3 regions of the Tumebacillus sp. BK434 genome follow, and region 3 is predicted to be linked to each of the others. Evidence: riboswitches for the same ligand, from Rfam matches in the RefSeq annotation. Region 3 holds a riboswitch; each other region holds the start of a gene.
What was found. Region 3 has a riboswitch for cyclic di-GMP ahead of EV586_RS06270 (OmpL47-type beta-barrel domain-containing protein). Riboswitches for the same ligand answer to the same signal wherever they lie in the genome.
Positions count from the first base shown of each region.

Region 1: it holds a riboswitch for cyclic di-GMP, as region 3 does, so the genes downstream of both, EV586_RS05670 (methyl-accepting chemotaxis protein) here and EV586_RS06270 (OmpL47-type beta-barrel domain-containing protein) in region 3, are expected to answer to the same signal.
Region 2: it holds a riboswitch for cyclic di-GMP, as region 3 does, so the genes downstream of both, EV586_RS05595 (copper amine oxidase N-terminal domain-containing protein) here and EV586_RS06270 (OmpL47-type beta-barrel domain-containing protein) in region 3, are expected to answer to the same signal.

Region 1 covers NZ_SLXS01000002.1:251,163-261,622, forward strand. Annotated here, with positions in the region: gene EV586_RS05650 (helix-turn-helix domain-containing protein) at 1-169, opposite strand, end outside; gene EV586_RS05655 (sensor histidine kinase) at 618-1,763, shown strand; gene EV586_RS05660 (response regulator transcription factor) at 1,778-2,473, shown strand; gene EV586_RS05665 (glycosyltransferase family protein) at 2,541-2,981, shown strand; cyclic di-GMP riboswitch class I at 3,052-3,147, shown strand; gene EV586_RS05670 (methyl-accepting chemotaxis protein) at 3,572-5,332, shown strand; gene EV586_RS05675 (putative bifunctional diguanylate cyclase/phosphodiesterase) at 5,525-7,327, shown strand; gene EV586_RS05680 (phosphate ABC transporter substrate-binding protein) at 7,532-8,428, shown strand; gene pstC (phosphate ABC transporter permease subunit PstC) at 8,569-9,468, shown strand; gene pstA (phosphate ABC transporter permease PstA) at 9,469-10,323, shown strand; gene pstB (phosphate ABC transporter ATP-binding protein PstB) at 10,351-10,460, shown strand, end outside.
Region 2 covers NZ_SLXS01000002.1:235,994-246,453, reverse strand. Annotated here, with positions in the region: gene EV586_RS05630 (LCP family protein) at 1-370, opposite strand, end outside; gene EV586_RS05625 (hypothetical protein) at 447-947, opposite strand; gene EV586_RS05620 (WecB/TagA/CpsF family glycosyltransferase) at 1,030-1,764, opposite strand; gene EV586_RS05615 (LCP family protein) at 1,765-2,619, opposite strand; gene csaB (polysaccharide pyruvyl transferase CsaB) at 3,208-4,344, shown strand; gene EV586_RS05605 (aspartyl-phosphate phosphatase Spo0E family protein) at 4,443-4,637, shown strand; gene EV586_RS05600 (hypothetical protein) at 4,693-5,010, shown strand; gene EV586_RS05595 (copper amine oxidase N-terminal domain-containing protein) at 5,061-6,176, opposite strand; cyclic di-GMP riboswitch class I at 6,209-6,294, opposite strand; gene EV586_RS05590 (stalk domain-containing protein) at 6,362-7,957, opposite strand; gene EV586_RS05585 (lysylphosphatidylglycerol synthase transmembrane domain-containing protein) at 8,063-9,031, opposite strand; gene EV586_RS05580 (SDR family oxidoreductase) at 9,048-9,785, opposite strand; gene EV586_RS05575 (FAD-binding oxidoreductase) at 9,782-10,460, opposite strand, start outside.
Region 3 covers NZ_SLXS01000002.1:387,202-397,661, forward strand. Annotated here, with positions in the region: gene EV586_RS06260 (MMPL family transporter) at 70-2,265, shown strand; gene EV586_RS06265 (hypothetical protein) at 2,268-2,708, shown strand; cyclic di-GMP riboswitch class I at 2,913-3,015, shown strand; gene EV586_RS06270 (OmpL47-type beta-barrel domain-containing protein) at 3,071-8,725, shown strand; gene EV586_RS06275 (class I SAM-dependent methyltransferase) at 8,780-9,499, opposite strand; gene EV586_RS06280 (class I SAM-dependent methyltransferase) at 9,654-10,265, shown strand; gene EV586_RS06285 (hypothetical protein) at 10,319-10,460, opposite strand, start outside.

The sequences.
Region 1 (10,460 bases), 140 kb from region 3:
CCAGGCGATCGGCAAGTGCAGCCAGCACTTTATAAGAAGGATAGGCTTTGCCGTTTTCGATCTGGCAGATCATGCTGGAGGTGACGATGCCGCGCGCGAGGTCGTTTTGGGTCATCTCCGATTCTTTGCGGGCTTTCTTTATGCGTTCTCCCAATGAGGAGTTATTCATGAAATGAGCCTCCCTTAATCCATATTTATCACGATAGGAACCTTTAGATTTATCGTATCAATCTGATAATTTATAATCAAAAGACCGAGAGGCATTCCGGGAGCGGTGGGGATTCTCACGCGAGGATTCGCATTTGTTTTCTTCCGTTTTGATAGTTATTTTACGTTATAAGAGAAAAATAAGTTGGAATTTGTCGAAACTTACAGCCTAAATTACGGAAGAAGTCGATTGAGTATAGTTCAAAAAAATTTTTGCGAGTTTTTGAGCGACTCCCCCATAAAAACGGGGGGAACATCGTACCCTATGATATATCACCCTTACCCCATTGCACTGGGGGCGCAGTCCTACCCAACTGCGCCCCCCTTTTCTTTTATTAGCAGGAATATAATCGTACACATGGAATTTATTATAGATCACCGCTTTGAAGCACTCGAGGGGGTCGCCTGCGTTGGCGCACGATATTGACACCAAGATTCTCGACCAGGCCATACAGGGCACCCTGCTGGCGATCGAGGAAGGGAAACATCAGGTCTTTGAGATCGCCGAAAGCGCGCGCAAGGAACACCAAGCCCTGCGCGATGAATCTGCGATCGTGCAAAGACAAGTGCAGGAGACGATCCAGGAGGTTGACCGCTTGGAGGCGCAATACCGCCTCGCCCGCCGCACGCTGGTGGAGGTCAGCCAGGACTTTGGAAAATATACAGAGGCGACGATCAAGGAATCGTATGACGCCGCGCACGTGCTGCAGGCGCAACTGCTCGTCACCCGCGAACGGGAGGATGCGCTGCGCGCCCGCCGCGACGATCTCGACCGCCGGCTGCGCAACTTGGAGGAGACGATCCACAAGGCGGAAGCGCTGGTCACCCAGCTGTCGATCGCGTTTTCCTATCTCTCCGGAGACTTGCAGAACCTCGGCACCGCACTGAAAAACGCCGAACAGCGCCAGTACCTCGGCATGCGCGTCATCCAGGCGCAGGAAGAGGAGCGCAAGCGCGTCGCCCGCGAGATCCACGACGGGCCGGCGCAGATGATGGCGAACGTCGTGCTGCGCGCCGAGATCTGCGAGCGGATGCTCGACCGCGATGTGGACAAGGTGCGCGGGGAACTGCGCGAACTGAAGGAGATGGTGCGCGCCTCGCTGTCGGAAGTGCGCCAGATCATCTTCGACCTGCGCCCGATGGCGCTCGACGACTTGGGCATCGTGCCGACCTTGCGCCGCTATCTCGCCGATTTTCAGGACAAGCACAAGGTGATCACCGAGCTCAAGGTGTTCGGACGCGAGCGGCGCTTCAACTCCGCGCTGGAAGTGGCGGTGTTCCGCACCGTGCAGGAAGCGCTGAACAACATTTGGAAACACGCCAAGGCCAAAGTGACCAATGTCAAATTGGAACTAACCGAGAAGCAAATCGCAGTGCATATAGATGATGACGGCGTAGGGTTTGCCGTGGAGGAAGCGATGCAGAGCCGCGAAGACGGGCATTTTGGCCTGATCGGAATGAAGGAGCGCATCCAACTGCTCGAAGGCAAGGTGGAGATCAAGTCCGCACCGAACAAGGGAACCCGCGTACACATCACGTTACCGATCACGGATTAAGGGAGGCGATCGTCATGGAGCAACATCAGAAGATCAAACTTTTTTTGGCGGATGACCACACGCTGTTTCGCCAGGGGCTGCGTCGCATTTTTGAGCTGGAGGATGATATGGAAATCGTCGGCGAATGCAGCGATGGTGAAGCGGCGGTGAGTCTGGTGCTCGAGATCAAGCCGCAGGTCGTGCTGATGGACATCAACATGCCCAAGCGCACGGGCGTGGAAGCGACCCGGCTGATCAAGGAGGCCGACCCGGACATCCGCATTCTGATCCTGTCGATCCACGATGATGAAGCGTACATCTTCGAGACGATCCGCGCCGGCGCGAACGGCTATCTGCTGAAAGACGTTGAATCGGATGTGCTGGTCGAAGCGGTGCGCCAGGTGGCAGGCGGCTCTTCGTTCATTCATCCGCAAGTGACCACCAAGCTGCTCGACGAGTTCAAGCGCCTGTCCAACCAGGTGTATGACGGCGACTTCGAGCAGGGGGAACCGGAACTGTCTTCCGAATGGCAGGACATTCTGACCCAGCGCGAGATGGAGATCCTGAAGCTGATGGCGGAAGGCAAAAGCAACCGCACGATCGGCGAGACGCTGTTCATCTCCGAGAAGACGGTGAAAAATCATGTCTCTTCCATCCTCGGCAAACTGTCGGTCGATGACCGCACACAGGCGGTGATCACCGCGGCAAAACGCTGCTGGGTGAAATTATAGGCAAAAAGCACGTGGGCGAACGGAGCGGCATATATTGACACTACAACCCTGCAAGGAGGTGTCAAGAGTGCTCGCTCTTTTCATTTGGGGATTTGCGTTGTATGGCATCTTTATGGCGCTGTGGAAAGCTGTGCGGTTTATGGCGCAGAGAAACCGGCGGGGAGTGCCGGTGACAGCAATCCTGATCGTGCGGGAGGGGGCCTCTTACATCGAAGGCATCCTCCGGACGCTGACGACAGCCGAACCGTTTTGCGGACGCGAGCTCGAAGTGGTCGTCATCGACTGCGGGTCGCGCGATGAGACGGTCAAGATCGTCGAGTCGATCGCGCAAAAGCGGGGCACGGTCAGCCTGATCCGCGCGGGCGGCGAAGACCCGGCTCTGTCCTTGCCGGCGCTGTTCGGCAGCCGCGGGCGCAGCGTGCACTGCTTGTTCGACCTGCGCGGCAAAGTCTCGCCGCTGGAAGTGGTGCCGACGCTGGCAGCGTTTTGGAGCGATGAAACGGTTTGAACAAAACGGGACTTTAGACCTATGTACGAGCGGGATGCCCCGAGCATATAATAAAGCCATAAGATGAGTCAATCAATAAAGGCAAACCCGCTGAAAAGCGGCGACGCAAAGCCATGGGTCTAACGTCAACTCTCCCTAAGTTGACCATGATTGCCAGGTTGCTGATTGATACGGTCGCGGACTGTTACCCCACAGTCTGCAAAGTATCCGCCTCGGCAACCCACCGAAGGTGGATTTTTTTATCAGCAGTGACTCATCGGGTAGCATAACTCATTTACCCTTTTTGTAATCCCCCTACCCCCCACACAAAGGAGCCCTTTACGAGTCCCCAACTCGTAGAGGGCTCTTTTGCATGGTGGGGATTTTGCGTTTTACACCGAAAAAAGGACTCCTTCCGGGTGGAAGGAGTCGATTATTAGAAAAGAAGGAGGTCATGTAATGAAAAAGTCACTCGCAACACTGGTGATGTCGTCCGTACTTTAGTATATGCAGCATCTGGTGTTTGATGCAGGCTTTACAAAAGGTTCATCATTTCTTCATGTTGTTTTGCCATACTGGAAGTAGCAACCATCCGGGGGAGGGCTTACATCATGGTGAAGAAAAAGAGAAGCAAGGGCGTTTCGGTGCAAACTAGGCTCACGCTGTTTGTGTCCGCGCTCTTGCTTCTTGTCGTTTTGGCGATGGGGGGCACGGTGTACGCGGTGCTGGCGAAAGACTTGAAGCGAAGCGCCGATTTTCAATTGCAAGGCCACGCTGCACAGACGGCGAAGCAAGTGGGGATTCTCTTGCAGACGTCCGACTCCCGCATGTTCGAGCGGGAAGCAACATACGTCGTGGAAAACGGGCTCCGCTCCTTCGAGCAGATCGGCTGGCACGTGCAGTCGACACTGCTCCGCCCCGACGGCGAACCTGCGCTGGAGCGGGGAAATGCTCTGCAGATCGGGCAAGAGCTGAAAGCGAAGATCATCCAGCAAAAGTCGGGGATTCTGCAGAGCAGCGACTTTGGAACAGGGAATGCATCTGCAGGTGGAACCGGCGCTCAAGGGGACGAAGGAGCAGCGGCGGGAATGGCCGATGGCGGATTCGGCGCGGGTGGGACCTATGCGTTTGAATTTGTGCCGGAGCGGAATCTGGTCTATGTGGCGGCGGTGTCGGACGAGCAGATTTTTGCATCGCTTACCGAACTGCGCAATCTGACGCTGCTGTTGGCAGGAGCCGCACTGGTCATCGGGAATCTCGGGGTCTGGTTCTACACGCGGAAGATTCAGCAGTCGCTGCTGGCGATTCGCAAGCTGATGCGGGAAGTGGCCGGCGGCAAGCTGCACAGCCGGTATGGCAGCCGGAATGACTATAAAGAGATCACAGACTTGGGCGAAGCGGTCAATTCGATGATCGACAACCTGCACCGCCTGATCGGACAGGTCGGGGCGATCGCCGGCGAGGTGGCCGTCGCGTCGCAAGCGCTGTCCCGGAACGCGGAGACCACGTCGGAAGGCATCCGCCACGTGGCAGCGACGATCCAAGAGGTCGCTTCCGGCGCGGACGCCCAGGCGGAGTCGGCGGTGGAATCGGCCGGGGCGATGGACGCGATGGCGCATGAGATCGCCCGCATCGTCAAACGCTCGCACGGTGTCGCCGCAGAATCGGCCCAGACGGCGCAGGAAGCGGAACAAGGCAACCTGGCGATCCAGCAGACGATCCGCCAGATGAACTTCATCAACCAGACGGCCGGCACGACCGCTCAGGCGGTGCAGGCGCTGGAGAAGCGCTCGCAGCAGGTCGGAAAGATCGTCGAAGTGATCACCGGGATCGCCGCCCAGACCAATCTGCTCGCCTTAAACGCCTCGATCGAAGCGGCCCGCGCAGGTGAACACGGCAAGGGGTTCGCCGTCGTCGCCGACGAAGTGTCGAAACTGGCCCTGCAGTCACAAGGGTCAGCCCGGCAGATCACCGAACTGATTCGCGAGATGCAGGCGGAGACACAGCGCGTCGTGCAGGCGATGGGCGCAGGTTCCCAAGAGGTGCAGGCCGGCATCGTGCTGGTCGACCGGGCAGGCGAAACGTTCCAGCGCATCTTGCAGGCGGCCGAGCATGTCGCGGTGCAAGTGCAGAAGATCACCAACGCCTCGCAGGAGATGTCGCGCCGCTCGGAAGAAGTGGCAGCCGGCGTGGACGTGGTGAAGCAGATCTCTCAGGAATCGGCCGCTTCCTCGCAACTGTGCGCTGAAGCGTCGGTCGTGCAGCTGGCTTCCATGGAGGACGTGTTTGCATCGGCCGATCGCCTGCGCAAAATGGCGGCGGAGCTCCAACGTTCGATATCGCGGTTTCAAGTCGAGGCAGAAGCGTCATAAGCTTCTGCCCGATTTTTTCCCAAAATAATTTTATAGAAAAATAAAGAGTATTAACGCTGTGTAAAAGCGATACTGGTATTTCGCAGATATTTTTACTATAATAGTAGTGTCAAAGATTCTGTAAACTCTCAAATTCATGTAGATGAAGCGTAAATATGCATGGAGCTGGCAATGGGGGCTGGAGGTGAACGGGTGATCGAAAAGCAGATGGGAGTCAGCCGCTCGGTGTTTCGCATCGTGACCAGCGCTGTGCTCTCTTTTGGGTGTGTGATGGCGGTCGTGTGGATGCTGGAAGCGGCACGCGCCGCCGCGTTGTTTGGCTGGTCGTGGGGGCCGCAGCCGAATCAGGAAGTGGTCACGCTGCGGGTTCTGGTGATCTATGCGCTCGTGATGGCAAGTTTGATGGTCCGGTATCTGTTTGCCGAGTATGATGTGGTGACCGACCGGCTGCGAATGAAAGTCTATCTGGCGAATGGCTATATTTTTTTGATTTCGTTGATCGCACTTTTCTTAAAGTTTTTTGAGGGTGATAGGTTCCGCCAGGCCGAAGCGGTGGTCGACGTGATCGGTCTGACCTGTGTCGCCGCCACGGTGTACGCCTTGTATCTGCTGGTGATGATCTACCACAATGTGCAGAAGCGGCTGGAGAATGAGCGGGAGTTGTCGGAGCAGCTGTATCAGCAGTTGACCACCGACAACTTGACGGGGATTCCCGGACGCGTCTTGTTCATGGAGCATCTGGCCGCTGCGATCGACACGGCGCAGAAGAAAGGCACGCGCGGTGCGGTGCTGTTTTTTGACTTGGATGATTTCAAGATGTTTAACGACTCGCTCGGCCACTCCTTTGGCGACAAAGTGCTGACGGCGGTGGCGAAGCGGATCCGCGCGCATCTGTCGTCCGGGATGCGGCTGTACCGCTTGGGCGGCGATGAATTTGTGATCATTTTGGAAAAGGATGCCAGCGTTACCGATCATGCGCTGCAGGCGGCCGAGCAGATTTTTGCCGTGATGAAACAGAAGCTGCAAGTGGACGATCAGGAGCTGTTCATCAACCTCTCGCTCGGCATCTCGCGCTTCCCGGAGGACGGCAGCGATGTGCATACGCTGTACCGCAATGCGGAGATGGCGATGTACCATGCCAAACAGGCCGGGCGCAACCATCACCAGCTGTACGATGCGGAGATGAACGCCCGCGCGGCGGAGCGGCTGCTGCTCGCCGGCGACCTGCGCAAAGGCTTGGAGCGGGAGGAGTTTTTTCTCGCCTACCAGCCGCAGGTCTGCCTGATGACCGGGCGCATCACCGGCATGGAAGCGCTGATCCGCTGGCGGCATCCGGAGCGGGGCATGGTCTCGCCGGGCGAGTTCATTCCGCTCGCCGAAGAGACGAAGCTGATCATCCCGATCGGGGAATGGGTGCTGCGCACCGCCTGCCGTCAGAACAAGGCGTGGCAGGATGCGGGGTTCCCGCCGGTCTGCGTGTCGGTCAACCTCTCCGCCGCCCAGTTCGGTCAGCCGAATCTGGTGGCGATGATCAAGAAGATCCTGCAGGAGACCGGCTTAGAGCCGCAATATCTCAATCTCGAGATCACGGAGAGCATCACGATGAACAACGTGGAGCGGGCGATCCTGACGATGCACGAGATCAATGAGTACGGCATCGGCATCTCGATCGACGACTTTGGCACGGGGTATTCGTCACTCAACTATTTGAAGAAGTTCCCGATCCAGACGCTGAAGATCGACCAGTCGTTCGTCCGCGACATGACGGAAGAGCATCAGGACGTGGCGATTCCCACGGCGATCATCGCCATGGCGCACTCGCTCAACCTGAAGGTCATCGCCGAAGGCGTCGAGACGGACGTGCAGCGGCAGATGCTGCGCGAGCGCGGCTGTGACGAGATGCAGGGCTACCTGATCTCGCGCCCTGTGCCGGCGCCGGAGTTTGAAGCTCTGCTGCACAGCCTGCACGGACAGGAGCAGGTGGCTGTGAATTGAATTGAACAGGAAAGCGCTTTGTCCCGTCGCGGGGCAGGGCGCTTTTTTGTTTGCATTCACCTTGTTCGCTTGCGGGGCGTATCATCCGATCGGAATTTACAAACCCTTTACTCAGCGACCGAACTAGCTTTACCTTGCGCTGGTACGATAAGAACTGTAAGCAACACCAAACAAAACATCGAACTCCTGAAGGGGGATTTTCAAGTGTTTGCAACTGTGTCGAAAAAGGCGATGACGATCGGTTTGATCGCAACGATGACTGCTGGTCTGATGGTAGGTTGCGGAAGTAAAGCAGAACCGAACCAAAACCAAAATACTGGCGGTGATTCGAACGCTCCGAAGCAGGAAGAACTCTCCGGCAAAATCACGGCATCTGGCTCTTCGGCACTGCTGCCGCTCGTGAAGCACGCGGCATCCCAATTCCAAGACAAACATTCGGGCGTCACGATCGACGTTGCGGCAGGCGGGTCCGGTACCGGTCTGAAGCAAGTCGCAGAAGGCGCTGTAAATATCGGCAACTCCGACGTAGAAGCGGGCGATGAGTACAAAGATGCAGGCCTCGTCGACCACCAAGTCGCGATCGCACCGTTCGTGCTGGTCACCAACAAAGACGTGACCGTCGGTGACATCACTTCCGAACAGGCGGCGAAGATCCTGACCGGCGAAGTGACCAACTGGAAAGACGTCGGCGGCAAAGACCAGAAGATCACGATCATCGGCCGCGCGGAATCCTCCGGTTCCCGCAAGTACATCAAATCGGCGTTGATCCCGAAAGGCAAAGATTTCGCGAAAGACGCTGTGGTTCAAGACTCGACCGGCGCGCTGAAAACGTCGGTGGAACAAACGTCCGGCTCGATCGGCTACATGGACGCACCGTACGCGGATGCCAAGATCCAAGTTCTGAAGCTGGACGGCGTGGAATACAAGCCGGAAAACATCGCGAACGGCACCTGGAAGCTGTTCTCCGTCGAGCACATGTACACCAAAGGCACGCCGGACAAAGTCAGCCAGGCATTCCTCGACTACATCTTGTCTGACGAGTTCCAAAAGAACGAAGTCGAAGCTCTGAAATTCATCCCGATCGGCCAACTGAAAAAGTAACACACCCGATTAGGATCTGGGTAGGGACGGCGCAAAGGCCCGTCCCTGCCCCTGTGTTTTGACTAAATTGTAAAATTTGTACAAATTATTCAGTTAATTTACAACTTATAGAAAGACAAAGCTAGGTGGGGGGTAAACACATGGCAACAAAAGAAACGGCAGGCAGCTTCAACGCGCTGCGCCGCCGCTCCGACCGCATGATGCATTGGCTGTTCGTGGGCAGCGCCGTCTTCGTGTCACTGATCATCTTTGGGATCATCCTCTTTGTCGGCAAGCAGGGGCTGCAGACGTTTGCCGATCCGCAGGCGGGGATTGCGGAGTTTTTCTTCAGCACGAACTGGACGCCGTCCGAAGGCGAGTACGGCGCGGCCGGGTTCATTCTCGGCTCGTTCCTGGTCACCGGGCTTGCGCTGCTGCTGGCGGTGCCGGTCGCAGTCGGCGGGGCGGTGTTCATGGCGAAGATCGCGCCGAACTGGATGCGCGAGATCATGCGCCCGGCGGCCGACCTGTTTGTGGGGATTCCGTCTGTCGTCTACGGCTTGATCGGTCTCTTGATCTTCGTGCCGTGGTTCGCGAAGACGTTTCCGGGCCAACCCGGCTTTGGGGTGGGACCGGCGGCGGTCATTTTGGCGATCATGATTCTGCCGACGATCCTCTCCGTCTCGGAAGACGCGCTGCGCACCTTGCCGCGCGCGCTGGAAGAAGCTTCGTATGCGCTCGGCGCCACGCGCTGGCAGACGATCCGCAAAGTGCTGCTCCCGGCGGCGATGCCGGGCATCCTGACCGGGGTCATCCTCGGGATGGGGCGCGCGATCGGCGAAGCGATGGCGGTGCAGATGGTCATCGGCAACGCGCCGGTGCTGCCGAAAGGGCTCGGCGAGCCGACGTCCGTCCTGACCACGCAGATCGTTAAAGAGATGGCGTCGATCTTCGGCACGACGGTCAACAACTCGCTGTTCCTGATGTCCTTGATCCTCTTGCTCGTCTCCTTGTCCTTGATTCTCGTCATTCGCATCGTCGCACGCAGGAGGGACGCATAGATGAACACCAAACTGACAGACAAGCTGGCGACCGGTTTCTTTTGGGCGATCGGATTTTTGATTCTCGGCGTGCTCGCTTGGTTTCTCTGGTACATCCTGTCGGCCGGCGTGCCGCATTTGACGCCCGACTTCATGTTTGGCAAACCGGAAGATGTAAAAGCGGGCGGCGGGGTCGGCCCGATGCTGTTCAACTCGTTTTACATTCTGATCCTCTCGCTGCTGTTCTCGCTGCCGTTCGGCATCGGGGCGGGCATCTGGCTTGCCGAATACGCGAAGAAAAACTGGTTCACCGATATGGTGCGCCTTTCCACCGAAATGCTTGCATCCGTTCCGTCGATCGTCTTTGGTCTGTTCGGGGCGCTGCTCTTCGTCACCTATTTTGGCCTTGGTTTCACGATTCTGGGCGGTGCGCTGACCTTGGCGCTGCTCAATCTGCCGGTGCTGGTGCGCGTCACGGAAGAAACGCTGCGCGCCGTGCCCGATTCGTACCGCGAAGCGTCGTTAGCACTCGGCTCGACCAAGTGGCAGATGATCCGCAAAGTGCTGATCCCGACGTCGCTGCCAGGTCTCGTCACCGGGATTACGCTCGTCGCCGGCCGCGCGCTTGGCGAATCGGCGATCCTGATCTTTACGGCGGGCGTGTCGGTGTCGCGTTTTGCACCCGACTTCGATCTGATGGCATCCGGGGCGACCTTGTCGGTGCAGCTCTGGTACATCCGCTCCGAAGCGCTCGTGCCCGACGCGATGGAGATCGCAGAAGGCACCGCCGCCCTGCTCGTCCTCGTCGTGCTGCTGATGAATCTGCTGATCGCGCTGCCGAGCCGTTACCTGCAGCGCAAAGCATCCGGGAAATAAGACCGACCAAAAGGGGGAGGAACTGCTATGAAATCTGCAACGAATGTGGCAACCCAAGAGAAAATCCGCGTGCAAGGCGTCGACCTGTTCTACGGCGAGAACCAAGCATTGTTCGATATCAATCTGACCGTCCCGGA
Region 2 (10,460 bases), 150 kb from region 3:
TCGGCAGCTGCACCCGCGTATCGCGCGGGATCGACAGCAAAGCCGCCTGCTTCCCGGCCGGGTCGATCTGCGCCACGATCAGCGTGTCGGTGTTCATCCCCAAGCGCCGCTGCTCTTCGCCCGAGCCCGGATCGCGGTCCATCCCGATCAGGAGCACGTTGACCGGCTCCCCTTCCACCAGCGGTGCGGTCGCTGCGGTGCGCTCGACAACCTTGCGCTCCAGATAAAAGCCGTACCCGGCGAGCCCGGTCAGGCCCATCACGATCACAAACACGAAGAGGATCAGCAAAAAGCGCCCGATGCGCAGCTTCTTTCTCGGCTTTGGCTGCGGCTTGACCTGTTTGCTGTACGATTTGCCTTGGTATGCCATTCTTTCACCCCTTAAATACCCATTGCGCGAGAGATCAAAACAGGCACTGCGAAGAATTCACAGTGCCTCTCGTCTTCTATTGAATGGTGTAGGTGCCGCGCACCATCACATACGGATCGTTCGCCACCGCCTTGATCCCGCGCCCGTCGTTGCGCGGCACGAGGATCAGATGGTTGGACGGAACGGCTGCGCCGTCCGCCAAGTCGGTGCTGTTCGACACGTCAGACAGACCGCCGGAAGAAGAAGCGATCGCCGACACCGTGCCGGAGCGGACGATGATCTCCGTGCCTTCGCCGCCTTTCAGCGTCTGGCCCGTCCGCAGCTGAATGACCTTAAACGTGTCGATGCCCGCGACCGGCGTCGTGCTGCCGCCGCCGGTGTTGCCGCCCGTATTCCCGCCGGTGCCGCCGCCTGCGCCGAGGCTTGCGATCTTCGAATCGACATAGCTCTTCGTCACGATCGGGTCGTCGGCAGAACCCGGCGTCGAACCGCTGTCCGCTTCCCCGATCTGTCCGATCATCACCCCGACTGCAAGCGTCAATACCATGGTGCCTGTAAAGGCGATGCTTCTCTTCATCTCTGTGAGTCCTCCATCCACTACGCGTTCTTTTGCGACTCACTTCGACAAAAAAGCAACCTATTCCTGCCAGACCAGAGTCCTATTTCCGCTCTTTTCCACGGTTTTTGTCGGTTAAGACGGTGATCACGAACCGGGGCAGGACGAGCTGCCGCCGCCAGCGGCTGGGCTGGGACAGCAGGCGGTACAGCCATTCGAGGCGCATGTTCTGCCAGACTTTCGGTGCGCGCTTCACCGTGCCGGCGAAGATGTCGATCACGCCGCCGATGCCGATCATCACCGGCGCGGCGAGCTCCGCCTTGTGCGCGGAGATGAACAGCTCCTGACGCGGCATGCCGAGCCCGACGAGCAACAGCGACGGGCCGAACGCCTTGATCTCGCGGAGGATGAAGTCGGTGTCCTCATCCTTGAAATAGCCGTCATGACCGGCCACGCGCAGGCCGGGGTGCTGTTTCTGAAGATTGGCGACGGCGAGCCGGTTCGAGTACTCGGACGCGCCGAGCAGAAAGACGCCGAGGCCCTCTGCAGCGGCGTGTTCGATCAGCGCGGTCGACAGCTCCGCGCCGGTGACGCGGTCGTGGAGCTTCGTGCCGTAATACTGCGACGCCCAGACAGCGCCGATGCCGTCCGGGGTCACAAGGTCAGCCTCGTGGAGCAGGCGCATCACCGTTTCGTTTTCCTGCGCGATCATGATGATCTCCGGGTTGGCTGTGATGATATGCCGGGGGTCATCCCCGTTTGTCATCGCCGTCTGCAGACGGGCGACGGTCTCTTCAAACGTCAAGGTGGAAAAAGGCACTCCTAAAATGTTTACCATCTATGCATTCCCTCGCCTCAGTTGTTCCAAAACGCCCCGCATGCGCCGACGCTCCCCCTCTCCCACAAAAAAGTACCAGAGCTGGTCCCGTTCGGAGATGGAGTTGACGCCGTCGATCTGCAGCGTTTTGATTTGATCCGGTTGGTTGTAGGCGTAGGACATCACCAGACGCACCCACTCGCGGGGCGGAACGTCTGTCTTCACATGTTCGCCGACGATGTCGGCCAGCTTAAACATGCGACCCCAGTTGTCCGGTTTGCCTCCTTGTTGAATCATAGCACGAATCACCTGCTGCTGTCTGCGCATGCGTCCCGTATCGGCCTCAGCATCGTTGCGGAAGCGGGCGTAGTCGAGCGCCAGTTTGCCGGTGGCGAGCTTTTGGCCCTGTTCGATGTGGATGGAGGTGCCGTCGGACGGGTCGTCATAGTGCATCGTCTTTTCCGCTTTCAGGTCGAGCCCGCCGATCAAGTCGACCAGTTTGCGGAAGCCGACAAAGTCGACCAGCACGGTGTGATCGACCGGCACGCCGAGAAAATCCTGCACCGTGCGCTTGAGCAAGGGCAGCCCGCCATAGCTCATCGCGTGGTTGATCTTCGTATACCCGTGCCCGGCCACGCTGACATACGTGTCCCGCGGGATCGACATCAGATGCACTCGTCCCCCCGCTTCCGGCACTGTCGCCAGCATGATCGTATCGGCCCGCGCCTGCTCCCCCTTTTTCCGCGAATCGACACCTAAGAGCAGGAACGTCTCCACTTTCTTCGTTTTCTTCTCCACAATTGCCGACCGGCCGGCAGCCTTTGGAAAGAGCGTGCGTTCGCCGGATGGACTCCCCAATCCAGACGCACGGTTCACGAATCCCGGTTCTGGATTTGAACGTCTGCCGTTCCGATCATCCGTCAGATGGCCGGCGGAATCACCGTTTCGTTGACCGGACAGACTGCCAGTTTGACCCTCAGTCTGCCCGCCTGTCAGGTTGCCGGCGGTGCCATCGTCTATGGAACCAGCGCGTGGGCCGCTCTGGAGGTAGTGCAAGTATCGGGTGGAAGTATCACTTAACTTCGATTGCGGGCTTGCGTTTGGACCCGCGATCTCGGTGGGGGGAGGCTCGTATATTTGCGTTGCCACGCGGTAAAACTGGTAGAGTCCGCCTGCTGAGAAGGCAACTGCGATACAGAGAACGACCCAACTGGCCACCCAGAAACGTTTCCGGTTCGGACTCCTTTTGCTCATCTCTGTCACTGCCCCTTTTTTCTGGTCTCCTCAATTAATATGGAGCGGGAGACCGCCTTTTACCCGCTGCAGGTTTTGCCAGCGGGGGAGGGGCGCCGGACGCTAGGTTTTGCTTTCCAACGGGGTAGCAAGCTGTTATACTAGTTCTGTATTTTCAGGCGCAGAATGGCAGAATTTGCCCGCGCCCGACAAGTAAGGAAGTGACATGCTATGCCTCGCATTCTGGTATCCGGCTATTACGGATTTGACAATTTAGGGGACGACACCGTCTTGTACGGGATCATGTCCAGCATCCGCAAACGGCAGCCTGACGCGGAGATCATCGTGCTTTCCAACCAGCCCGACCGAACCGAAGCGCTTTTTGGCATCAAAGCGGTGAATCGCTGGAACTTCGGCGTGATCATCCGGGAGCTGATGAAATGCGACATGCTCGTCATGGGCGGAGGAAGCTTGCTGCAGGACGTCACGGGCGGCCGCAGCATTCTCTATTATTTAGGTATCTGCAAACTGGCTCAGTTCATCGGCAAGCCGATCGTGTTCTATGGACAAGGCATCGGGCCGATCACCAAGCCGTTCTCTGAAAACTTGATTCGCCGCGTGGTCAACAACGTCAACCTGATCACCGTCCGCGATGAGAAATCCCGCCAGGACCTGCTCCAATACGGCGTGACCAAACCGGAGATCTACGTGACGGCCGACCCGGCGTTTGCGATCGACCCGGAACTTTTTTCAAAAGACGCCGGAGCGAAGATGTTAAAGGAATTCGGAGTGAAGACGAGCTATTTAGGCGGCATCAAGAAGGTCGCCGGGATCGCCATCCGCAACTGGCCGTCGAACAATACGTATTATAAAGTGCTGGCCGAAAATGCGGACGCGCTCGTTCGCGACGGTTGGCAGGTCGTGTTCATCCCGATGCAGTATCCGGGCGACGTCGGCGCTTCGCAGCGCGTGCTGTCTTATATGAAAGAACGCGCCGTGCTGCTCAATCGCCAGTTTTCGTTCCGCGACATCGCCAACATCATCGCCAACACCGACCTGATCATCGGGATGCGCCTGCACTCGCTGATCCTCGCCGCGCACTGTGGCGTGCCGTTTGTGTCGCTTTCCTACGATCCGAAGATCGACCGCTTCGTGCAGCGCGTCGGCTACGACTATGAGATCGACTCGGTCGCCAGCGTCACCTACGACTCACTGCGCGCCCGCATCCTCGACTGCATCGAGAACATGGAGCATTACGAAGTGATGATGCAGCCGCACGTCGAAGCCCTGCGCCAGGAAGCGGAAACGAGCGGCGAACTCGCCGTCGGCCTGCTGGGCAAACGTAAGAGCCATCCGCAACGCGTCTAGTCCTTGCTTCATTCCCGTTGAAATTTACAGTTGTTAATTACGCTGGAATCTTCTAAAATAAGGGTATGGCAAATTAATAGAAAGGACGATTTAGACGCATGCAAATTCACCTAGAGGAAATTGAGCGTTGTCGGCAGCAATTGGAAGACGTTGTGTCGAAACACCAAGGGAATCTACTCCATCCGATCGTCCTCCAAGCCAGCCAGCAGCTCGACTCGTACATTGTGAAGTACCAACACTTCAAACATAATAGAAGAAAAAGCCAAGGACAGCATACGTTCAGTCACCAATAACGACCTCCGCCTGCAGCTCGGAGGTTTTTTCTTTATCGGGAGGATGTGGGACGAGATGAAAAAGGTGTTGCTGATTGCCGCCGCCATCATTTTCTTAAATTTCTTTTTGATCGCCGGAGAGGACGCACGCACGACCAGCACCACGGCCCAAGTGATCGTGACCGCGAAGACGCCGGGCGGCCCGAAGGAGCCTTACCGGGTTACGGTGCAAAATCAAACGGGGCAGCAGACAGAACTCACCGTCGAGCGCAATGTCTGGAACCTGGTCGATCCGGCCGGCGTGTACCAAGTCAACTACACGCAGGAAGGCGACCAGCCGGCCGTGCTGACAGCGATCGCACGGGCGGTCATGGCACAGACGTCGCCGTTATAAGCGCAGCAAAAAGAGAGGGAGCGGCTCCCTCTCTTTTTCTGTGCCGTTCTTTATTTCAATGTTGCCATCTGCGAAGCGTTCTCCCAGCCGACGGTGAGGCCGAAGAAATCACCGAGGGCGCGGAGCGGTACCATGGTGCGGTCGCCGATCGTTTGCGCCGGGACGTCGAGCTTGATCTGCTTGCCGTCGACGATCGCGATGTTGTTGCCGAGCTTCAGCGTGACGTTCTTGCCGCTCTTGTTGATCAAAGTGACCGTTTTCGTCTTCTCGTCCCAGAGCACTTGCGCGTCGAGCGATTCACCGATCGCGCGCACCGGCACGAGGGTGCGGCCGTTTTGGACGACCGGTTTGACGTCAAAAGACGGCTTGGCACCTTTGACATAGACTTTTACGCCTTTGTCGCCTTTTTTGGCGAGCTTTTTGGCGAGCTCGGTGTAGACTTCCTGGTGGTTGTAGTCGAGCAGCAGGGCGCGCTCCAAGGTGGAGACGGCAGCAGCCGTGTCTTGGAGCCGGTCTTGCGTCTCCGCGAGGATGATCAAGTCGTCCGGTGCTGCTTCCCCGACCTCTTCCTTCGCCTGCAGCGCTTCCAGGATCGCCAGCAAGGCATCGCGGTCCGACTGTGAGCCGTTTTCCGACTTGGCCCACAGCGTCAGTTCGGCCAGCTTTTGCTGCAGGTTACCGACTTTTTTGCCCGCTTCGAGGTGCTTCAAAATGTTCTTGATCTTGTTCGACCAGCCTTTTTTCTTGCCTTCGATGCTGCCGCAGGCAGAGGTCGCATCGTCATCCTTGGTGCCGCCGTTCTTCACGCTGCCTTTGGAATCTTTGCCGGATTGGCCTTTGCCGTTTTTGTCAGCGTTTCCTTTGCCCGGTGCGGAGCCGCTTTTACCGGGGGAGCTTTTACTCGCTTGCGGCACGGTGGTGCCGTCGTCAGTAGCGCCATCATCCGTGCTGCCATCGTCTTCACCTGTATCGGTATCATCCTCAGTATCGTCTTCATCCTGATCGTCGTCATCTTGCGGATCGCACGCCGTCGGCGGCGGGGTGGTCGTCTCGTCTTCCGCAGGAGCGGTCGGCGGGGTGGTGGTGCCGTCAGTGGCCAGCGCAGCCGCCGGAGCGGTGGTCAGCGCAACAGCCATCAACAGCGCTAGAAAAGCAGACTTTTTCATGTGATACTTCCTCCTTTTATCGTGTCGAAACATTCGGCAGCCCGGCCGCCATCGCATTCCTGCAGTAGGCCCGTGGCTTTGCGCCCTTGCCTTTCGGTCAAGTTTGCCAGTAGGGGAATATAGTGCTACTAATGCAATTAGTATAAACAGAAAAGGACCTCCTTGACAGAGGTCCTAAGCACTATTTAATGAATCGCTTTTATATTTACGATCTCCACCCCGAGCACGCGGTTCGTCTCCGGGAACTGGTCGTTGCCGTTCGAATCGGTCTTCCAGACGTTCAGGAACGCATACTCGCCAAACGAATCCATCAGCGCCGCACCGGCATACTCGATGCGCTTGCCTCCTTCGGTGACCGGCACATCGGGCTCCATCGCAAGGAACACCATGTTGGTCGTCGGGTCGCTCTCCCCGATCGCATCCCGGACGGTCGCGCCTTCCAGCCGGCCGTCTTTGTAGATGCGCAGCGTGTGCTGCCCTGGCGTCAGGTTGAACAGCTTCCACTGGGAGCTGTTCTGCCCGAGCACGGAGAAGGTGCCTTGAAACTGACTGGTCACGTTCAGCGTCACTTCCACGCCTTTGCTCTGCTCCTGCAGCTCCTGTGCCAGCTTGCTGCGGAAGGCGTCGCCAAACTCGGTCATCGACAGCCCAAACTCGCCGCGGAAGTTCGCATCGGCCGTCCCCGTCCCCGCAAAGCGCTTCAGGTACGCCTGCACCTTGTCTTGGCCATACTGCGCCTTTAGCTCCTGCATCGCCAAGTAGTCCTGCAGTTCGAGGTTGTAATTCGCCTCGCCCAGCGCGACCAGCTTCGAGTAGCTGCCGTTGATCAGCGGCCGGTACGCCCCGTTGTTCAGCGCGCCGAGCACTTCGTCGCGAGCCAGCAGGTCCTGACGGCCGCGCAGCACTTGCGGGCCGTTTTCAAAGGCGATGTCGAGCGACGCCTGCCACGCGAACCCTTCGTTCACCCAGCTCGGCAGATCGACTTCGTTCTGGTTGAACAGCACATGAGACAGCTCATGAGCGATCGTGCGCACGCGCCCGTAGTCGGACTCCTGCTTGTGCAGCGGCAGCACGATCGTGTCGCCGTACGCCACGCCGTTCGCCCAGCTCGCCATCTGCGCCGCTTCGGTCGACGAAGCGCCCGTCTCGCGGATCAAGGCGTCCTTGTAGCCCGCATCGCTGTTCGACAGGTAGACCCAGACCGGGCCGTTGAACGAGTACCCGGCCATCTGCTGCACCTTCTGCACGATCCCCTTCTGGAGGATCTCCTGCTGCACGCTGTAGACCTGGCCTTCGACCAGCTTCGCGTCGCTGCCGATCACGCGCACACGCGGCGAGTTGAACGACGTGATGTCCACCACGCCCGCCGGGTCCCACTTGACCAGATTGCCAAACGACTCGTTGATAAAGCGCACCGGCACCATCGTCCGGCCGTTGATCAGCTTGGCCGGCACGTCGAGCGTCACCGTCTTGCCCCCGACCGTCGCCGTCTTCTTGCCGATCGGCAGGCGCATCGTCACGCCGTCGCGCTTGCCGACCACCGTCGACGTCTTCGCTTCCCACGTCACTTCCGCGCCGATGCTTTCAAAGATCATCCGCAGCGGCACCAGCACCCGTCCGTGGTCATTCACCGCTTGTACATCGAACGGCAATTTCACGCCGTCCACATAGACATCCGGCTGCGAGCTCGTGCCCGCATACGCCGGCGAATATATTCCAACTGTCAGCACGGCCAGGCCAAGCACAGCCCCGGCTAACAATTTATTCCAAAGTTTGCGCATCAAAGTCACGACTCCTCTCTCCACTCTATCATCCTACCTTCTCATTTACGAGAAAGGCAATTCATAAAGAATGGAAAAAAGAGCCTCTGCGCGAGACTCCTTCCGCTAGCCCATATATCCTTTGCGTTTCACAAAGAAGATGACGATTCCGATCAGCACCCCGAGCCACAGCGTCACGAGGCGGATCAGCAGCGTGATCGACACGGCGGTGCCTTTGGCGAGACCAAAGTACATGAACATCCCGGTCATGCTGCCTTCCGCGATGCCAAGCCCGCCGGGCAGCATCGACAGAGCGCCCGCCACCGTGCCCAGCGAGAAGATGAACACGACGTGGGTCAGCGTCAAGCCGAGGTCGAGGTTGACGATCAGCACATAGAGCGAGATGCACTCCATGAACCACGCGATCACCGACAGCAAGGTCGCGAACAAGAGCGGCTTCCAGCGCAGCAGCTCAAACGTGCTCTCGTACAACGTCAACATACTGCCCTTGTGCTTCGTCAAAACGGGAATCCGCGCCAGCCACTCGATCACCCGCAGCGAGATCGGCTTTGACTGCAAGACCAGCGTGATCACCAGCAGTCCGCCCAGCACGATGAAAAAGGCCAGCTTGCCAAACGCGAACAGGGAGATCCCGACCCCGACCAGGCAGAGCATCGCAAACAGGTCGGTCAGCCGGTCGGTGAAGACGGCGGGGGCGGAGCGCGCCATCTCCACCCCGGCCGTATTTTTCAACAGATACGACTTGAGCAGCTCGCCGAGCTTGCCCGGCGTGATCGACATCGACAGGCCGATGAAATGAATGTTCAGCGAGTCTTTCCACGGCACCTTGATCTGCAGCACCTTCAAGAAGAACTGCCATTTGAAAAAACGGACAAAATACGAGGCCAGCGTGGTCACCACCGCCAGCACGTACGTGTACCACGAGATCGAGAAGATAACATCCTTCACGTCGCGCACATCGCCCCAGAGGAAAAACAGCACCGAGACGACCACCCCGACCATGATGCCGGTGATGATCCGCGACGTGAGCTTCTGCCCTTTCCCCGCCATCAGCTCCTGCGATTTTGCTTTCATCCCGCCGCCGCCCCGCTTACAGGCTCAGGCGCTTGAAGATGCGCTCCGGAACCGATTTGATGATCAGCATGATGTAGCGCCAGAAAAACGGCGTGTAGGCGACGTCCTTTTTTTTCAGGATCATCTTGTAGATCGCTTTCGCCACCGCTTCCGGCTGCGCGACCAAAAACATGCCCGGCTGCCCGAACGTCATCTTGGTGTCGACAAAGCCCGGCTTGACGGTCAGCACGCTCACGTTCGATTTGCTCAAGCGGTTGCGCAGGCCTTGCAGGTACAGGGACAGGCCTCCTTTGGCCGAGCCGTACATGAAGTTGCTCTGACGCCCGCGGTCGCCCGCCACCGAAGACAGCACGCAGAGGAAGCCGTCCTTTCTCGTTTCAAAATAGTTGGCGGCGATGTTCAGCACCGACACGGCGGAGAGGTAGTTGGTCTCGATCACGCGCCGCGCTTCGGCAAACTCGTTCTCCGCCCGCTTCTGGTCGCCGAGGTAACCGTAGGCCAGCACGAGACCGTCCAGCTCGCCCGCCGCTTCCAGGCAGGTGGTGAAGAAATCGGCGTGGCCGTCATAATCGAGCGCATCGAACTTGTGCACCGTCACTTCCACCCCGTGGCGGATGTTGATGTCCTGCGCGATCAGCTGCAGCTCCTCCAGATCGCGCCCGGCGAGCAGCAGGTTGTGCTCTTGTTCCGCAAAATAATAAGCGAGCGCCTTGGCGATGCCCGAAGTGGCGCCCAGGATCAGTACGTTTTTCATCGCGATTCCTCCACAATCCCGAGTCTCCGCGCCTGTGAGGAGGAGAACACGTTGTTCGGGTCGACGCTCGCTTTGATCTGCTGAAACTTGCCGAGCGTCGGGTACATCTGCGCAAACGTCGCCGGGTCGGCTTCCGAATCTTTGGCAAGGTAGATGCGGCCGCCGTGCGCCATCACCATCTCGTCGAGCTCGCGCAGGAACGGGAACAAGCCGTCGTCATGGACCGGGATGTCGAGCGCCAGCGTGTAGCCTTTGAACGGGAAGGACAGGAGTCCTTTGCTCTGCTCGCCGGAGCTTTTCAGCACGGCGAGGAACGACGAGCGGCCCGATTCGCTCAAGCGCTTCAGCATCTCCGTCAAGCCTTGGCGGCTCGTCTCCGGCGGAAACACCGCCTGGTACTGCACGAACCCTTTTTTGCCGTACGCGCGGTTCCAGTTGTGAATGCTGTCCAGCGGGTAGAAGAACGTGTCATAGTCGACGATCTTGCCGACCGCGTTCTTGTTCAGGACGTTGTAATAGCCGAAGTTGAACGCGCGGATCGACAGCTGGTTCAGCACGAACGACGGGAAGTTGAACGGCACGTTCAGCTTGGGCTTCTTCTTGATCCGCAACGGGTCGGCCTGCTTGACTTTCGACGCCGGCGCATGGTTGCCGAGCATCAGCACGGAGCGGCCG
Region 3 (10,460 bases):
TTCCGTTCATCTTCTATTCATCTGGCTTGCTTATGATGCGAATAGAAGATCGAAAGGGAGGGTGATCCGATGAAGATGATCCGACGCATCGCGGCGTGGTCAGCCACGTCGGCAGGTGCGAAATGGGCGGTGAGCATCTGGCTTTTGCTGGCGATCGTGCTGAGTATCGTCGCGCCGTCTGCGAACGACATTGCCGTGTCGGAAGGGACCGGGCTGCCGGATGATGCGCAGGCGACGCAGGCGCAGCAGGTGTTGGAAGCGAGCTTTCCATCTGCTGACGGGCTGAGCGCGCTGGTGGTCGTGCAAGATCGGCAGGGGCTGGATCAGGCGGACTGGGACGCTGTCTTTTCTGTCACGCGCTGGCTGGACTCGCCGCAAAAACCTGCCGGGGTGAGCAGCGCGGCGCTTTTGCACAACATGCCGCCAGCGGCGTTGAACGGCTTTTTGAATGAGCAGAAAACGACGCTGATGCTGCCCTTGCGCCTGCAGCCGGGCTTGGAGCAGGACAAGGTGCATGATGCTGTAGCAGAGGTGCGCGCGTACGTGGAGGCGGCGCTGCACGGTAAGGCCGAAGTTGCGATCACCGGTCCGGCCGGGATCGCCGCCGATACGCTGGATGCGTTTCGCAATGCGGACGTGGTGCTGATGCTCGCGACGGTGGCGCTGATTCTGGTCTTGCTGCTCGTGATGTACCGCTCGCTGCTGCTCGCAGTGACGCCGCTGTTGATCGCCGGTGTGCTGTTTACAGTCACCAACCGCCTGCTCGGGCTGTTTGGTGAATCCGGCTGGGCGGAAGTGCAGAGCCAGGCGCTGTCGATCATGTTGATTCTGCTGTTCGCCGTGCTGACCGACTACAGCATGTTTGTCTTCTCGCGCTACAAAGAAGAGCTGACGAAGACGGAGTCGCAATTTGCCGCGATGCAGCAGGCGGTGGCGCGGGTGGCCGAACCGGTGTTTTTCAGCGCCGGGACGATTTTGCTGGCTGTGGCGACGTTGTTTGCTGCCGTCTATGAGCCGTACCGCAGCTTTGCGCCGGTCTTTGTCACGGCGATGGCGGTGATCTTGCTTGGGAGCATCACGCTGATTCCGGCCGTCTTCGCCCTGCTCGGACGCCGGGCGTTCTGGCCGTCTGTGCCCCAAGTCGGCGTGCAGACAGACAAGCGCGACCGGCTGTGGGAAAAAGCGGCCCGGGTCGTGACGACCAAGCCGAAGCGGACGTTTTTCACCTTGCTGCTGCTGCTGATGGCGATGTTCCCGGTGCTGACTCAGATCGAGTATTCGTTTAATCTGATGAAATCATTCCCGGCCGACGCTTCGTCGCGCCAGGGGTTTGAGATGCTGGAAGGTGCGTTTCCGCAAGGGGAACTGGCGCCGGTCACCGTGCTGCTCCGCTCGGAGCAGGAGCTGAGTTCGGAGGAGCTGCAAGCGCGGCTGCGGTCACTCTCAGAAGCGCTTGCAGCAGAGCCGGGCGTGCATCAGGTCACCGTTCCGCCGGGGGAGACGCTGCTCGCGAGCGACAAGCTTACGGCGCGCTGGCAACTGGTGCTCGATGCCCATCCGTATGAGGCGAAGGGGCTGGATCTGGTGGAAGACCTGCGCGAGCGGGGAGGAAAGCTGCTGGCGGAGAACGGGTTCGATCCGGCGACACATCAGCTGCTGTTCGGCGGGCAAACGCCGACCCAAGTGGATGTCCGGGCGCTGAACGGCCGTGATACGTGGGTCGTGATTGGGCTCGTCATCGCGCTGATCACCGTATTGCTGGCGCTGGCGTCGCGCTCGTGGGTGGCGCCGCTGTATATGATCGGGACGATCTTGCTGACCTACGGCGCAACGCTGGGGTTGACGTGGCTATTGTTTCACCACCTGCTGGGCTATGAAGCGCTGTCCTACCGCATCCCGCTGTACGGATTTGTGTTTCTGGTCGCGCTCGGGGTTGATTACAACCTGCTTCTATTCGCCCGCATCCGCGAAGAAGCGCAAGCTGTACCGCTGACGGAAGCGATCCGTCGCGGCGTGGTGAAGACGGGCCGGGTGATCACATCGGCCGGGTTGATTCTTGTTGCGACCTTCGTGGTGCTTATTACGCAACCTCTGTTGGAGCTGAAAGCGTTCGGGACGATGGTGGCGCTGGGTGTGCTGCTCGATACATTTTTGATTCGCGGGCTGTTGATGCCGTCGCTGATGATGCTGCTGGGCCGTTGGAACTGGCGGCCGGGCAAGCTGGAACTGGAACTCGAAACGGAAATGGAAAAGGGGAGTGTGTGATGATGGCGAATGCACTGTTGTTCTTGCATGTGTCCGGCCTGTCGGTGTGGCTGGGGTCGGCGGTCTTGTTGATGATCTTGTTCGCGTATTTGAAAAAAGAGTCCCTGCAGGAAAGCAAGCTCTTGCTCTTCTGCACGCGTTTGGTGAACCGTGTGACCAGCGTCGCCGCACTGGTCGTGCTGGCGAGCGGCGTCGGGCTGATCGAGCTGCTCGGTTACCGCGGGATGGAAAAGCCGTTCTGGCTGTCCTTTATGGAACAGGCCGGCGGCACGGTGATCCTGCTGTTCATCCTCGTCTTCACCTGGAAGAGCCGCCGCGCCGTCAAACAGCTGGCCGAAGCGGCCGGTCGCTCCAAAGTCGCCGGCTGGTATGCCGCCGCACTCAGCGTCTTCGCGCTCGCTGTGACCGGCGTGCTGTTTGTGGTCAGCGCGAAATTGATCTGATGCGCGCAGAACCTCCTTTCTATTGGAAAGGAGGTTTTTTTTTTGTTGTTTGCAAACGGCAAAGTGGCGAGACGGCACGCTGAAAAAATAGTAAAACAATAACCCCCACAAATGTTCATTTTGCAACGAAACTAATAGGTTCGTAAAAGATTCTTATTCACAACCTGTCTGAAATGAAATATCATTGATATGAGAGAGATAAACAAGTGAAAAGGGCAAATCATGGGAAACCATGAGACGCAAAGCCAAGGGCCTGAACTGCATGTGCGGAATATTCTGGAAGTGTAGATGGCAGCCGGTTACCACGGGGATTCATCGCAAGAAGGTTCCCTCTTTTCACAAAGAAAGGAAGGACGAAGAGCATGGGGAAAAGGTACAGCCAAATCGCGCTGCTCGCCATGTTCCTGCTGGTATTTCAACTCCTGATGCCGGCAGTGCAGACACTGGCAGCCGCAGAATCTGGGAGCGTCACCACGCTCTCGGAAAGCACGATGTTGCCGCCGAGCAACCTCGCCACTCAGTTCCTGACACCAAGCGATGTCAAATTGACCTGGAGCGCCGTCTTTGGCGCGACCGGTTACAACATCTATGGCATCTATGACGGGGAACTGCGATTCTTGGGCAAAGCGAACACGAACTCTTTTATCGCCAATGATATGCCCGAAGGATCGTACAGCTATGTCGTTTCGACGCTGGGCCCGGATGGCGAATCGGGTCCGTGCGCACCGGTCACCGTCGAGATCTCCTACCCGGAGATGGCGGCGCCGGCGACGCTCAGCGCCAAAACGAGCAACATCAATGACATCGTCCTGACTTGGACCGCGGCACAGTACGCGAAGAACTACAACATCTATCAAGTATCCGAAGACGGCTCGCAGACGAAAGTGGCGACCGTGACCGGAGCTACATGGACCAACGCCTCCGCTGCGGGCGGCAGCTACACCTACGCGGTGTCGGCCGTGCACGCGCTGTACGGCGAATCGGCGCTGTCGCAAACGGCGACCGTCGATGTCGGCGAAGTCAAACTGACCGCGCCGAAAAACGTGAAGTACACCGTCCTGAACGGCAATGATGTGCGTCTGCAATGGGACGCTGCTCTGTACGCCACCGGGTACAAGGTCTATCAGGTGATCGACGGGCAGAAAGTGCTGAAGCAGACTGCGACCGGCACCACCGTCACGCTGACCAACCAGCCGGCGGGGGAGTACAGCTATGCGATCACCACCACTTCGACCCGCTTTGGCGAGTCGGAAGAGGCGGGCACCGTCTCCTTCATGCTGACCCACCCGACGATGGCCGCGCCGAACAACTTCAAGTCGACGATCACGAACATCAATGACGTGACGCTGACCTGGGAAGCGGTGACGTACGCGACGAGCTACAAGCTCTACCAAGTCATCGACGGTGACAAAGTCCTGAAAAGCACGCTGACCGGGACGAGCACTTCCTTCCTGAAGATGACTTCGGGCGACTATACGTACCAGCTGTACTCCTACAGCGACCGCTTCGGTGAGTCGCAGGTGGGCAGCCAGGTCAAATTCCAAGTCGACGCCCCGGACATGGCCGCGCCGGCGAACGTGACCGCGAAGATCGTCAACGGCAATGACATCGTCCTGACATGGGATGCGGTTGCCAACAACACCAACTACAAGGTGTATCAGATCGTGAACGGTCAAAAGGTGCTGAAAAGCTCGCCGACCGCCGCGACCGTCACGTTTGCCAACTCGGCAGCGGGCGATTACACCTACGAAGTCTCCTCGTACTCGGCCCGCTTCGGCGAGTCGGCAACGGGCAGCCAAGTGGCGGTCAACCTCGTGCATCCGACGATGCAGCCACCGGCCGACTTGGTGCAGGCGGTCACCAGCGCCACGTCGTTCACCTTGAACTGGCAACCGGCTGAGTTTGCGACCAGCTACAAAGTGTACCAGATCGTCAACGGTCAGAAGACGTTGAAGAGCACGGTCACGACGCCAAGCGTCTCCTACAGCAGTGTAGCGCCTGGCACGTATACCTATGAAGTTCGTTCCGTTTCTGCCCGCTTCGGGGAATCGGCGCAAGGCACCGTTTTGACCTTCACGATGAACGGTCAAGTGATGCCGACGCCGGGCAACCTGACCTACACGCTGGCAAATGGCAACGACATCACCTTGAAATGGAATGTAACGCAATATGCGACCAGCTACAAAATCTATCAGGTCATCGACGGCCAGCGCGTGCTGAAAGGCACGACCAGCGCCACCTCTGCGACCTACAGCAACATGCCGGCCGGCGAGTACACGTATGTGGTGACCGGCATCTCGACGCTGCTCGGCGAATCGCCGGAGGGTGCGGAAGTCAGCTTCACTCTGGTGCATCCGACGATGGCCGCTCCGGAAAGTCTCACGCACACCGTGTCGAACGTCAATGACATCGTCTTGAAATGGAACGCGGTGCAATATGCAAACAGCTACAAGATCTATGAGATCGTCGACGGAGCAGCGGTGCTGCTGAAAACGGTCACCACGCTCACCAACACGTTTACCAACGTTTCGGCTGGCGAGCACACCTATGAAGTGCGCGCCGTCAGCACCCGTTTTGGCGAAGGCGAGCCGAGCAGCCGCCTGACCGTCCAAGTCGAGTTCCCGACGCTCCAAGCGCCGGCCGCTCCGACGTACAGCATCGCGAACGGCAACGACATCGTGCTGCGCTGGACGGCAGCGCCATATGCGACCGCGTATAAAATCTACCGCGTCGTCAACGGTGCACAAGAGCTCCTGAAAACGCAGACCGGCGTCACCGGCACCTTGACCAACATGCCGGCCGGGGACTACGAGCTTGTGATTCACACCTACAGCGACCGCTACGGCGAATCGGCGGCAGGCAGCATCGTCTCCTTGACGCTGACCCACCCGACGATGCAAAAGCCGAACAACCTGACCAAGACGGTCGCCAACGGCAACGACATCACCTTGAAATGGGATGCGGCGCAATATGCGACAGCGTATAAGATCTATCAGATCATCAACGGCGAAAAAGTCTTGCAAAGATCACAGGCCGGCGCGACGGTGACGTTCACCAACCTGCCGGCGGGCGAGTACCGCTATGTGGTGCATTCCTACAGCGACCGCTTTGGCGAATCGCCGGAAGCGAGCGAGCTGACGTTTGAGCTCGTGCATCCGGTCATGCAGAAGCCGGGCACTTTGACGAACACAGTCGCCAACGGCAACGACATCACCTTGAAGTGGGAAGCGGCGCAATACGCGACCGCCTACAAGCTGTATCAGATCGTCGACGGTGAAAAAGTGCTCAAGAAGTCGCAGGCGGCGCTGAGCACCGTGTTCACGAACATGCCGGCGGGCGAGTACCGCTATGTGGTGCACGCGTACAGCGACCGCTTTGGCGAGTCGCCGGTCGGCAGCGAGCTGACTTTCAACCTCGTGCATCCGATCATGCAGAAGCCGGCGACGTTTACGAAAACGATCGTCAACGGCAATGATATCTCCCTTGCTTGGAGCGCTGCGCAATACGCGACCGCCTACAAGATCTATCAGGTCGTCAATGGCGAGAAAGTGCTCACGAAGACCCAGACCGGCACGAGCTTGTCGTTCGTGAACATGCCGCAAGGGGAGTACACCTACGAGGTGCACTCATACAGCGACCGCTTTGGCGAATCGCCGATTGCGAACACGTTGACGTTCGACCTCGTCTGGCCGGTGGTACAGCCGCCGGTGCTGACGGCGACGATCGTCAACGCGAACAACCTGACGCTCTCCTGGCCGGCGGTGACGTGGGCCAACGAATACAGAGTGTACAAAGTAAATGGCAACGCGAGAGAACAGGTTTATAAAGGGACGGCGACGAGCTTCCAGATCTACAACCTGAAGGAAGACACCTTCTCTTATGAAGTGACGGCGGTGAGCACGCGCTTTGGCGAATCGGCAGCTTCGAACCGCGAGACGGTCACGATCGTCTACCCGGTCATGCAGGCACCGACGGCCAGCGTGAAAGTGCTCAGCACCAACTCGGCGCGCCTGTCCTGGAACTTCATCACCTACGCGAACGGCTACAACGTGTATGAACTAATCGACGGCAAGCCGGTGCTGCTGGTGCAGAACCTGAACGCCCTGTCCTACACGCTGAACAATCTGTCGTACGCGAACCATACGTATCTTGTCACATCGTACTCCAACTCGTTCGGCGAGTCCGACCCGTCGAACAGCGTGATCGCGCAACTGATCCAAGATGACATCGCGCCAGTCACCACCGCAGCGGCACCGTCCGGGTGGATCAACGCAGGCACCGTGGTCACCTTGTCCGCAACGGACAACGACACCGGCGTCGCGAAAACGTTCTACGCCCTGAACGGCGGCGCCTTTGTGGAAGGCACGGTGGTCGCGGTGACAGAAGAAGGCATCAACGAAGTCTCCTTCTACTCCGTCGACCGCGTCGGCAACATCGAAAAGACCAAGACGATCCAAGTCAAGATCGACAAAACTGCGCCGACCACCACCTCGGATGCCCCGACCGCCTGGTCGAAAGATGATGTAAAAGTCACCTTGGCAGCAACCGACGCGCAAAGCGGCGTGGCAACCACCTACTACTCCGTCAACGGTTCTGAGTTCGTAAAAGGTACGACCTTCACCGTGACGCAAGAAGGCGTCAACAAAGTCACCTTCTACACCGTCGACGCAGCAGGCAACAAAGAGCAAACCCAGTCGATCCAAGTCAAAATCGACAAAACCGCGCCGACCACTACTTCGGATGCCCCGACCGCTTGGTCGCAAGAGGATGTAAAAGTCACCTTGGCAGCATCCGATGCACACAGTGGCGTCGCAACCACTTACTACTCCGTCAACGGTTCTGAGTTCGTAGAAGGTACGACCTTCACCGTGACTCAAGAAGGCGTCAACAAAGTCACCTTCTACACCGTTGACGCAGCAGGCAACAAAGAGCAAACCCAGTCGATCCAAGTCAAAATCGACAAAACTGCACCGACCACCACTTCGGATGCCCCGACCGCCTGGTCGCAAGAGGATGTAAAAGTCACCTTGGCAGCATCCGATGCACACAGTGGCGTCGCAACCACTTACTACTCCGTCAACGGTTCTGAGTTCGCAGAAGGTACGACCTTCACCGTGACGCAAGAAGGCGTCAACAAAGTCACCTTCTATACCGTCGACGCAGCAGGCAACAAAGAGCAAGCCCAGTCGATCCAAATCAAGATCGACAAAACCGCGCCGACCACCACGTCCAACGCGCCGACCACCTGGTCGAAGGATGACGTAAAAGTCACCTTGACCGCAACCGACATCACCAGCGGCGTGGCGAAAACGTTCTACTCCGTTAACGGTTCCGGCTACGTGGAAGGCAATGCTTTCACCGTGACCAAAGAAGGGATCAACAAAGTCACCTTCTACACGGTTGACGCAGCGGGCAACCAAGAGCAGGCGAAGATGGTGGAAGTCAAGATCGACAAGACCGCTCCGCTTCTCTCGTTCGACCTGAATCAGGAGTATGCGCTTGGCACAACCCTGCAACTCAAATACACCGCGACCGACAGCCTGTCCGGCATCGCCGTACAGAAACTGACCGTCGCCCTCCCCGGCCAAACAGGCAGCGTGCTGGTCGACCCGACCTCGCTGACCTTGAACAAGCCGGGCCGCTACACCGTCACCGTCACGGCGACCGACGCAGCAGGCCTGACCACGACGATCCAAAAATCGTTTACGGTCTACCTCACAGCTACGATTGAAGTGACACCGGGCATCATCAAAGGCAACAACGGCGTGTTTACCGTCCGCGCTTCTCTGCCGAACGGCTACAGCACGCAAGGTTTTGACCTCGACACCGTGCGTCTGAACGGCGTCAACGCGCTGACCAGCAACAACGGCTACTACAACCAAGCGAAGAACGGGCAGTTCAAATTCGAACGCAACGACTTCACTTGGCCGTCCAACTCCACCGTGGAGGTCGAACTCCGCGGCTACGTGAACGGCGAGCTGTTCGTCGGCAAAACGACCGTCAAAACACAAAAGTAACTCCGCATCAAAAAAGAGGCGTTGCAGACCGCTGCAGCGCCTCTTTTCTGTCCTCTATTTCGTCGCAAACACGTACGAAAAAAATCCCCAATCCTCCACGAACAGATTGATCAAGCGGTCAAAATTCCCGATCACCCGCACCGTCCGGTTGTCATGCGGCAACCGCCGGCGCAACAGCCCTTCGCGCTTTCGAATCTGAAAATGCTGCGCGGTCATCAAGCCCTCCAACTCGGCCGGCGAATACTCCGTCTGATAACCAAACGGCCACGTGCCCATCCACTGCTTCACTTTGCGGTCCAGCACCCCGAGCGACTTTTTGTTCGGCGTCATCATGATCACCTGCCCGCCGGGCTTCAGCACGCGGTACACTTCCCGCAGCGACTGTGTCGGGTCGTGAAAATGCTCGATCACCCCGAGGCACACGATCTTGTCAAAATGATCATCCGGATAGGGCATCGCCAAAATATCCCCGATGTCGAACGAAAAGCGATTGCCCTCGATCTCCATCAGCTCCTCCGCCCGCTCCTTCGCGGAGACGGAGATGTCCAGCCCGTGCCCCTGAATCTCAAACAGCCGCAGCAAACTCAGCAGCACCAGCCCGTCCCCGCAGCCCGCTTCCAGCACGCGGTCGCCGTCTCGAAACAAGACCCCGTTCGAGATAAAATACCCGACCTTATCCATCGACCGCTCCAGCCGCGAGTGCAGGTAGCTGTAGCTGCCCGACTGCGCTGCACGATCCCACACCCGATTCCAATTCGCTTCCGGCGAGCTCATCTTGAACGCCTCCTGTTCATTTAACTCGTTTACGAAAGGTGATGATAATTAATTTTCGGCGCACAGCTTGCTTCTTGTCAACCGAATTTGTACCGGGGGGCGAATTCCTGTAGGATAGGGAAGAGAGGATTCACTAGCAAAAGGTGGGAAACACGTGCTCGAAGATACCGGGGAACGCATCATTCCTGAACTGATGAAACCAACCAACGGCATGCTCCTCGAGCATCTGGCCCGTTATTATTTTGCAGCGCCCTACGTCCAAGGCACCGTGCTTGATTTCGCCACGGGCGCAGGCTACGGCGCGCACATGATCGCCAAGCTGTGCAAAAGCCGCATCGACTCCGTGCTCGGCGTCGACCTCGACCCGGCGGTCGTCGACTATGCGCGGCAGACTTACTATCATCCGCTGGTCAAGTATGACGTCCAAGACGTGCTCGACCCTGACCTGCCGCAGAAGATCGGCCCGTTCGACACCATCCTGTCCTTCGAGACGATCGAGCACATCGCAGACGAAGCGCAGTTCCTTACGAACTGCTACGATCTGCTCGCCCCCGGCGGCACCCTCGTGCTCTCCTCCCCGTTCGGCGCCGGCCGCGGCAAGCCGTGCCTGAGCCCTTGGCATGTGCACCAGTTTACGGAGGACGAGTTCCACGCGCTGTTCGGCGCCTTCCGCGAGGTGGAGTTCTACTACCAGCACGGCGTCCTGTTCGAACCCAAACGCGCAGGCGTCCGCTACCCGTTTGGGATTGCGGTGTGCAAAAAATAAAGGCTGTCTGCAGCGAATCTTCGCGCAGGCAGCCTTTTTTGCTGTTTATTGGTTTAGTAGCCGTCGTAGGCATTTCCGGCACCAATCATACCGGCAGAACTGTGAGGGATCAATTCAATGCGGTGATCTTCGCCTTTTCGAGCGTTCGTGAACGTGTAGTTATACCAAACGCCGCTTTTGGGGTAGTTGGTATTG